One region of the Kitasatospora sp. NPDC101235 genome, then DNA from elsewhere that is predicted to be linked to it. Evidence: riboswitches for the same ligand, from Rfam matches in the RefSeq annotation. Region 1 holds a riboswitch; the other holds the start of a gene.

Region 1 (4,397 bases):
GAAAACCCTTGGGCAGTAAGGGCATTGATGTTCGCCGTCGGCCTGATCCTCGGCACCGCCGTGCTCACTGTCCAGATCGCCGGCTTCGCCGACGTCCCGCCGCCCGCGATGGGCCGCGCGATGGGCCTGTTCACCATCCTGCGCACGCTCGGCGGCGCCCTCGGCATCGCCGCCACGGCGGCGCTGATCGGCGCACTCGGCGACGGCTCGGGTGTCGGGCCGTACCGGCTCGCCCTCGGGCTCACCGCCGCCCTGGTCGCCGCCGGGGCTCTGTTGGCCGTCCGCCTCCCGGCCGAGGCCCCGGGCCCGCCCTCGGAGGACTGAACCTCAGGCGGCTGTTGTGGTGGTCCGCCCGGGTGCGCTCTGCGGCCGGGCGGACCAGCACACCGAGCCCAGCAGCAGCACCCCCGGGACGGCCTCGGCGACCGTACCGACGGTGGCCTCCGAGGCACCGCCGAAGGCCAGCACCAGCCCGACCACCCCGAACAGCGAAATCGCGCCGCCGAGGACGTACAGCGAGGGACGTCGCCAGAGAGCAGCGGGGATGAAGAGTTGGACGCCCACCACGGTGGCGATCCACGGCATGGTCGCCAGCGGCGTGTGCAGGAGCCGGTTGACCACCGTGATCCCAAGGGTGACCGCGAGTCCCCCGGCGCTCGCGATGTACTGGATGTTCTGTCCGACGACGGTCTTCGGCTTTCCCTCGCTGCGGTCCAGCGGGGCCGCCCGGCCGCCCCACCACTTGCCAGCCCCGAGCAGCACGAGGAACGCGGCCACCGAGATCATTCGCAGCGACACCTCGACGGCCGCAGGTAGGTAGCCCGCGCCGGTCTGGATGAACACGAGCCCGAGAACGGCTCCGAGGATCCGGCCGGTTCGATCAGTCGACATGTTTGCCATTCTGACGGTCGATCCGACCGTCGGACCAGCCGTGCCGTCCGGTTGCTTCGGCCAGCACATCGGGCACCGTGCGGCCGGCCTCCGGCAGCAGCCGCACCACCGACGACCCCACGAACCCGGCCGACCCCGTCACCACCACACGCCCCACCCGGACCACCCCTCCCGCACGCGCCACCGATCCGCCGGGCCTACGGCGCGGGCCGCGGTAGCGTGCCGGAAGCACCAGAGGAGAGCGCATGAACTCTGAGCACCACCGCCTGCTCGAAGAGGCCCGCCGCAGTCTGCCGAACGGCTTCAAGGCCGAGCTGTCGGGCGACATCATCGTCATGCAGGCGTCGCCGTCGCCGATCCATCAGCTCAACCTGGCGATCGTCCAGCGCCAGTTCGAGGCGAACTGCCCTCCCGGCTACTTCCCGACCGGGAACAGCGACCTCTCCTCACCCGAGATCGGCTCCGTCCGCAACCCCGACCTCACCTACCTGCCCGAGGACGTCATCGAGCTGGGCCGCGAGATCCCTGCCGACCTGGCACTGATCGCGGTCGAGGTCGTCTCGCCGTCCAACCCCGACAACGACTGGAGCGGGAAGGTCCGCGACTACCCACGGATGGGCTTCCCGATGTACCTGATCGTGGACCCTCGGCAGAAGACGGTGACGCTGTTCTCCGAGCCCAACCGCGACCGCTACCACACCAGGACGGAGCGGGAGTTCGGCGAGAAGATCCGTATTCCCTCGCCGTTCGACTTCGAGCTGGACCTGGCGCGACTGGTGCCCTACCGGGGCTGACCGGCCTCGGGCCTGCGCGGGCTCAATCGTGCGGCCAGAGGATCAGGTCGTCCAGCGGGTAGCGGCGCGGACGGTCGCCGAGTTCGGCGACGGCGGCCCGGATCCGGTGCAGGTGGGCCGGGGTGAGCTGGAGCGGGGGCTCCTCGGGCTGGTGGGTGGTGCGGATCGGGTAGTCGACGCCCGGCTCGCGGGTCATCTCGATGTGGCAGCCGAGCACGTGCGTCACCGGGTGGCTCTCGGCGAAGGCGACCAGCCGCTCGATGGTCCGCCCGAAGGCCGGCCAGTCGTTGATGTACAGCCGCCCCGGGTAGACGGTGTCGCCGGTGAGCAGGAACCCGGTCCACGGGTCGTAGTAGGTGACCGACGCCTCGTGGTGTCCCGGGGTGGCCAGACACTTCAGCACCCGCCCGCCGCCGAGGTCGACCAGGGCCACCGCCTCCTCGTCCCGGTCGAATCCGAAGTACGGCCAGGCCGTGGCGAGTTCCCCACCGACTAGGGTGGTCGCCGGCCGGTCGGCGAACTGACCGTCGCCGGCGACGTGATCGCCGTGCGGGTGGGTGTGCAGAACCAGCAGTGGATAGTCGCGACCGTGCTGGGGGTTGCGGGCGAGCCACTTCTCCACCAGCTCGTCGACCGTCGCGCGCAGCGGGAAGTACGCGGCCTCGGCGGTCGCCCCGGTGTCGATCAGCACTGCCCGTTCCGTCCCGAACAGCAGGAACAGGAACGGCGCCTCGTAGTGGACCGCCTTGTTCTGGCGCAGGATGACGGTGTGCTCGTCGTACTCGTGGACCTGGATGTCCGGGTCGGTGTTGTGCTTCGCGGACGGGGAACCGTGGATCCATCGCACATCCAGTGGACGGGCGATGGGAGTACCGGCAGCGGACATGACGCCTCCAGAGTGCGTCGTCTTGGCAGGCCGGGTACGGCGCACGTCTCGTCCGGGGCCGGCGCCGCTGCGCCGCCCCGGGGACGCTAGCACGGGCCGGCGGCGGCGTCAGCCGGTCGAAGGAGAAGCGTTCCGGGCGAACTCGACGAAGTCGGCCCAAGCCTGGGGAGCGAAGGCGAGCTGGGGGCCGCTCTTGTCTTTGGAGTCCCGGACACGGACGGTGGCGTGACTGACGGCGACTTCGACACAGGCGCCGCCCTCGGTGTTGCTGTAGCTGGACTTGAACCAGGTCAACGCATCGTTCATAGCTCCTCCAGCGACTCACTGATCAGCTTGGCCGAGGCCTCGGGACTGAGAGCCTGCCGGAGGATCATTTCATGGCGATGGCTGAGGATGCTCACCCTGGCGGGGTCTGCATGGAGCATTCCCATCGCCTGACCCTCCTCATACGCGAGTCGTTGATGTTCGGCTGTTTCCAGAAGGATGAACTGCCCGTTCAGGCCAGGGTGGATTCCTCGGGACGGAACCACTTGAACCGTGATGTGGCGCGCCTCGCCGACCGACAGAACGTGGCGCAACTGGCGGTGGTGGGCTTCGATGGTCGTGAGCGGCCGTCGTAGGACACCTTCCTCGATGAGGAAGTTGAAGGCTTTGGTCTGCACCTTCAGCATCTCCTGGCGCTCCAACCTTGCAGCGACCCGCGTTTCGACCGTCTCGTCATCGAGTGGCGGCCAGTGGGATTCGAGGAGCGTTCTCACGGTCTCTTCGGTCTGCAGCAGACCCGGAAAGAAGTGGTTCTCATACCAGTTGAGCGCCACCGCCTCGGCTTCGTACTTCATATAGTCCTCGGCGGACGACGGATACTTCTCCGGCTTCAGGAACTGCGCTCCGGCTGCCAGGATCCCCTTCGCGTCGCACATGTCGTCCGCCACCTGCAACAGGTGCATGGACGGCTTCCGCCGCCCAGCCTCCATCGACCGCAGGCTCTCAAGGCTGTACCCGGCCTCCTCCGCCAAGGTCTCCCGGCTGACGCCGGCGCGGGTCCGCCACAGCTTGATCTGGTTGCCGCAGTACAGCCAGGACATCGGCGGCGGAGTGGCGGACGAGGACGCGTTCATCGCTGACCCCCCAAGGTCATCCGGTATGGACTCCCGACGTTAGGCACCCAATGGCCCGGAGGTATGCGAATCAGTCCGAAACCATCCCTCCGGGTGACCCCAGCAGGTGAGCGAGCCCGTCCGCCAGCCCGCCGCGCCAGCAGGCGTAGTCGTGGCCGCCGTTGAACTCGCGGTAGGCGAGCTCGTAGCCGCGGGCCGTCAGGACGTCGCGCAGGTGGCGGTTCTGGGCGAGGAGCATCCACTCCTGGAGGCCGACCTCGATCCAGAAGCGGGCCGGACGGCGTTCCTCGGCGGCGAAGCGGCGGGTCAGCCATTCGCTGCCGGCGTCGAACTCGGTCTCGTCGGGCCACCAGAAGGAACCGGACTGGGACAGCGCGTTGCCGAAGCGCTCCGGGCGGCGGTAGGCGGCGTAGGCGGCGGTGAGGCCGCCCGCGCTCTGGCCGGCGATCACGGTGGCGGCCGGGTCGTCGCTCGCGCCGAACTCCGCGCCGGCCCACGGGAGGAGGCGGTCGGCGAGGAGGTCGACGAAGGCCGGGTTGCAGCTGAGGTCGTCCGGGCGCTGCGGGCCCGTGGTGTGCACCAACAGGGTGACGGTCGGCGGGATCGCGCCGTCCGCCGTCAGGTTGTCGAGGGTGTCGCCGACGGACAGCACCTCGCCCCACATCTCGCCGTCCAGCAGCACCACGACCGGGTACGGGCCGCCATCCG
Region 2 (4,397 bases), on a different contig from region 1:
GGGGACCCGGACGCGGTGGGCGAGATCGTCGTCGAGGGCCTCTACCAGGTCGGCCGGCAGGACCCGGCCCCGCTCGGCGCCGAGGCCGGTCTGGCCGTGCCGCGCCCGGACGGCGGCGTCGAGCTGCACCTGTCCTCCACCGACCCGCACGGCGACCGCGACCGCACCGCCGCCTGCCTCGGCCTGGAGCCGGACCGGGTCCGGCTGGTGGTCACCGGCGTGCCCGGCGCCACCACCGACCGCGAGGACCTCTCCTTCCAGGTCACCCTGGCCCTGCTGGCGCTGCGCACCGGCCGCCCGGTGAAGATGACGCTCACCCGCGAGGAGTCCTTCCAGACCCACACCTCGCGCCACCCCGCGCTCCTGCGGTACCGCCACCACGCCGACGCCGAGGGCACCCTGGTGAAGGTCGAGGCGCAGATCCTGCTGGACGGCGGCGCCTACGCGGACGTCTCCGCCGAGGCGCTGGCCGCCGCGACGGCCTTCTCGGCCGGCCCGTACGTCTGCCCGAACGTCTTCGTGGACGCCTGGGCGGTGCGCACCAACAACCCGCCGGCCGGCCGGATGCGCGGCGAGGGCGCCCTGCAGGCCTGCTTCGCGTACGAGTCGCAGCTGGACCAGCTGGCCGCCCGGATCGGTGTGGACCCGGTGGAGATCCGCCGCCGCAACGCGATGTCCACCGGCGACCCGCTGCCCACCGGACAGGCCGTCACCTGCCCGGCGCCGGTGCGCGCCCTGCTCGACGCGGTCGCCGCCGAGCCGCTGCCGGCGCTGCCGGTGGACGACCCGGACGCCGAGTGGCTGCTGCCCGGCGGGCCCGGCGGCGCGGGCGACCCGGCGGCGGTGCGGCGCGGCATCGGCTACGCCGTCGGCATGGTGCACATGCTGGGCGCCGAGGGCGAGGACGAGGTCTCCACGGCGACCGTGCGGGTCAGCGGCGACCACGCCACGGTGATCTGCGCGGCCGTCGATGCCGGACAGGGCTTCGCCACGCTGGCCCGGCAGATCGTGCAGACCGTGCTGGGCGTCAGCGAGGTCTACATCGCGCCGGCCGACAGCGACCAGTCGATCGCCGGGCCGTCCGCCCGCGGCCGGCACACCTGGGTCTCCGGCGGCGCCGTCGAGCGGGCCGCGCTGATGGTCCGCCACCAGCTGCTGCAGCCGATCGCGGCGAACTTCGGGATGTCGGCGGAGCTGCTCCAGATCGCCGACGGCAAGATCACCTCGTACGACGGGGTGCTCGGCATGCCGGTCGCCGAGGCACTGGAGGGCAAGGAGCTGTGGGCCACCGCGCAGTGCCGCCCGCACCCCACCGAGCCGCTGGACGAGGCCGGGCAGGGCGACGCCTTCGTCTCCATCTCGTTCTGCGCCATGCGCGCGGTGGTGGACGTGGACATCGAGCTGGGCGCCGTGCGGGTGGTCGAGATGACGGTCGCCCAGGACGTCGGCCGGGCGCTGAACCCGCGCCAGATCGAGGACCGGATCGAGGCGGGGGTGGCCCAGGGCGTGGGCCTGGCGCTGCTGGAGGACCTGCGGACGGAGGGCGGGGTGCTCCAGAACCCCTCGCTCACCGGCTACCGGCTGCCCACCGCGCTGGACACCCCGGAGGTGCGGATCGCCACGCTGCTGGAGGAGCGCGACGTGGTGGCCCCGTTCGGCGCCAAGGCGGTCGGCGCCGTTCCCGCGGTGGTCGCCCCGGCGGCCGTCGCCGCGGCCGTGCGCGCCGCCACCGGCCTGCCGGTCGGCCGGCTGCCGATCCGGGCGGAGGACGCCGTCACGGCCTGACCGGATTCCCCGGACAGCGACGGAAACGACGGAAACAGCGAAAAGGAATTGCCGGACGACTTTCGGAGTCGACCGGCAATTCCTTTTCCGGTGAGGCCATGGCGGGAATCGAACCCGCGTGCACCGCTTTGCAGACGGTTCCCTAAGCCACTCGGGCACACGGCCAGTGAATTCATAGTGGCCGATCCGGGGGAGAGGGGTCAACGCCCCTTTGTAAATTCTGTATGGCAGTGTGTGCTACCGTCGCGGACAGGTGGCGGCATTTCCGCCACCCCGGACGAGCGCGTCGTACCCGGTGACGACAAGACGGCGCAGTTCAGCGGCAATCCGGCCGCTGTGGACTGCGGAGGTACCACTGTCGTGGCCTGGCTCGTTCTGATCGTCTCGGGTTTCCTGGAGACCGTGTGGGCGGTCGCCCTGGAATCGTCCAAGGGCTTCACCCGCCTCGTTCCCAGCCTCGTCTTCGGCGTCGCACTGCTGCTCAGCATGGGCGGTCTGGCGTACGCGATGCGCACCATTCCGATCGGCACCGGCTACGCCGCCTGGGTCGGCATCGGCGCGGTCGGCACCGCGGTCTACGGCATGGCCGTCCTGGGGGACCCGGCGACCATGGCCCGGATCGTCTGCCTGCTGCTGATCGTCTCCGGCGTGGTGGGCCTCAAGGTGCTGCACTGACCTGCGCCGCGCCGCCGTCCCAGGACCCGGGGCCGAGCCGATCACCGACCGGGGTCAGGGGTCATCGAGGCAGACGGCTCTTACGATGTTACGTATGACCACTGCCTCCCCCACCTCGGTCGACCCCGTGCCGATACCCCTCGACGACGACCCCGGTGGCGGGGTGCTCGGCGGCCGCTACCGCGCGCTGACGCTGGGGATCGTCTCGGTGGTCCTGGTGATCGCCTTCGAGGCGACCGCCGTCAACACCGCGATGCCGACGGCGGCCCGCCAGCTGCACGGCGTCTCGCTGTACGCCTTCGCCTTCTCCGGGTACTTCACCAGCACGCTGTTCGCCCTGGTCGTCTCCGGTCAGTGGTGCGACCGGCGCGGCCCGCTGCAACCGCTGTTCACCGGCATCGCGGTGTTCGGCGTCGGCCTGGTGGTGGCCGGGACGGCGCCCGGGATGTGGGTGTTCGTGGCCGGGCGGTCGATCCAGGGCCTGGGCGGCGGGCTGGTGATCGTCGCGCTGTACGTGGTGGTCGGCCGGGCCTATCCGGAGCGGTTGCGGCCGTCCGTGTTCGCGGCCTTCTCCTCGGCCTGGGTGCTGCCCTCGATCGTCGGCCCGCTGGTCGCCGGGGCCGTCACCCAGCACCTGGGCTGGCGCTGGGTGTTCCTGGCCGTGCCGGTGCTGATCCTGCTGCCGCTGGCCGTGATGGGCCCGGCGCTCGCCCGCTCCGAGCGTGAGCACCCGGTGGCCAAGGGCGGCGGTTTCGACCGCCGCCGCACCCGGCTGGCCGCGATGGCGGCGGTCGGCGCCGGCCTGGTGCAGTACGCCGGCCAGCGCCTCGACCTGATCGGGCTGATCCCCGGGGCGGCCGGGGTGGCACTGCTGGCGCCGGCCGTCCTCGGGCTGCTGCCCGCCGGGACGCTGCGCGCGGTGCGCGGACTGCCGGCGGTGATCCTGCTGCGCGGGGTGTCGGCGGGCGCGTTCTTCTCCGCCGAGGTGTTCATCCCGCTGATGATGACCAGCCGGCGCGGCCTCTCGCCGACGCTGGCCGGGCTGACCCTGACCAGCGGCGGCCTCACCTGGGCGCTGGGCTCGTGGCTCCAGGGCCGGCCGGCCGCCGAGCGCTTCCGGGTGCCGATGATCCGGGGCGGCTTCGTGCTGACCGTGGTGGCGATCGGGGGCGCCGCGCTGGTGCTCGTCCCGGCGGTGCCGGCCTGGGTGGCCGCGGTCGCCTGGGGCGTCGGCGGCCTCGGGATGGGGCTGACCATCGCGTCCGTCAGCGTGCTGATGATGAAGCTCTCCAGGCCGGAGGACGCCGGCGCCAACTCGGCCGCGCTCCAGATGAGCGACGCGCTGGGCAACGTGCTGCTCACCGGCCTGGCCGGGGTGCTGTTCGCGGCGCTGGGCGGTGGCTCGGTGGCCGCCCTCCACGACACGGCGGAAGGCGCCGGGTCGCCCGGCGCCTTCGCGGTGGTGTTCCTGACCAGCATCGGGGTGTCGCTGCTGGGAGCGCTGCTCTCCGGCCGGGTCCGCACCCGGACCTGACGGTCAGCCGACGGCGGCGGCGGGGGCCCTGGCCCCCGCCGGGGCGCCGAGGAAGGACTCCCAGCCGTCGGCCGGGGACTGGCCCGGGGCGAGGGTCCGGAGCTTGCGCAGCACCGCCGGGTCCTGGGCGTCCAGCCAGTCGACCAGCTGCCGGAAGGAGACCAGCCGGACCTCCGGCTTGTCCGCGATGGCCTTGAGGACCTCCTCGACGGCGTTCATGTAGATGCCGCCGTTCCACTCCTCGAAGTGGTTGCCGATGACGTACGGCGCCCGGTTGCCGTTGTAGGTGCGCTCGAAGCCCATCAGGTAGGCGTCGCGGGCCTGGGCCTGGAAGCCGGGGTGGAGCGCCGGGTCGGCCCTGGTGTCGGGGCCGCACTGGTTGTACATGATGTTGTAGTCCATC

What was found. Region 1 has a riboswitch for guanidine ahead of ACIRRH_RS26690 (MBL fold metallo-hydrolase). Riboswitches for the same ligand answer to the same signal wherever they lie in the genome.
Region 2: linked by a shared signal. The riboswitch ahead of ACIRRH_RS18540 (SMR family transporter) and the one ahead of ACIRRH_RS26690 (MBL fold metallo-hydrolase) in region 1 are both predicted to bind guanidine.

What each region holds. Positions count from the first base shown of each region.
Region 1 is NZ_JBIWNZ010000017.1:161,348-165,744, forward strand. It holds gene ACIRRH_RS26670 (DHA2 family efflux MFS transporter permease subunit) at 1-324, shown strand, start outside; gene ACIRRH_RS26675 (hypothetical protein) at 328-891, opposite strand; gene ACIRRH_RS26680 (hypothetical protein) at 881-1,048, opposite strand; gene ACIRRH_RS26685 (Uma2 family endonuclease) at 1,137-1,685, shown strand; gene ACIRRH_RS26690 (MBL fold metallo-hydrolase) at 1,708-2,571, opposite strand; guanidine-III (ykkC-III) riboswitch at 2,583-2,650, opposite strand; gene ACIRRH_RS26695 (DUF397 domain-containing protein) at 2,680-2,877, opposite strand; gene ACIRRH_RS26700 (Scr1 family TA system antitoxin-like transcriptional regulator) at 2,874-3,656, opposite strand; gene fes (enterochelin esterase) at 3,760-4,397, opposite strand, start outside.
Region 2 is NZ_JBIWNZ010000010.1:73,323-77,719, forward strand. It holds gene ACIRRH_RS18530 (xanthine dehydrogenase family protein molybdopterin-binding subunit) at 1-1,785, shown strand, start outside; tRNA gene ACIRRH_RS18535 (tRNA-Cys) at 1,879-1,950, opposite strand; guanidine-III (ykkC-III) riboswitch at 2,036-2,101, shown strand; gene ACIRRH_RS18540 (SMR family transporter) at 2,146-2,460, shown strand; gene ACIRRH_RS18545 (MFS transporter) at 2,555-3,994, shown strand; gene ACIRRH_RS18550 (hypothetical protein) at 3,998-4,397, opposite strand, start outside.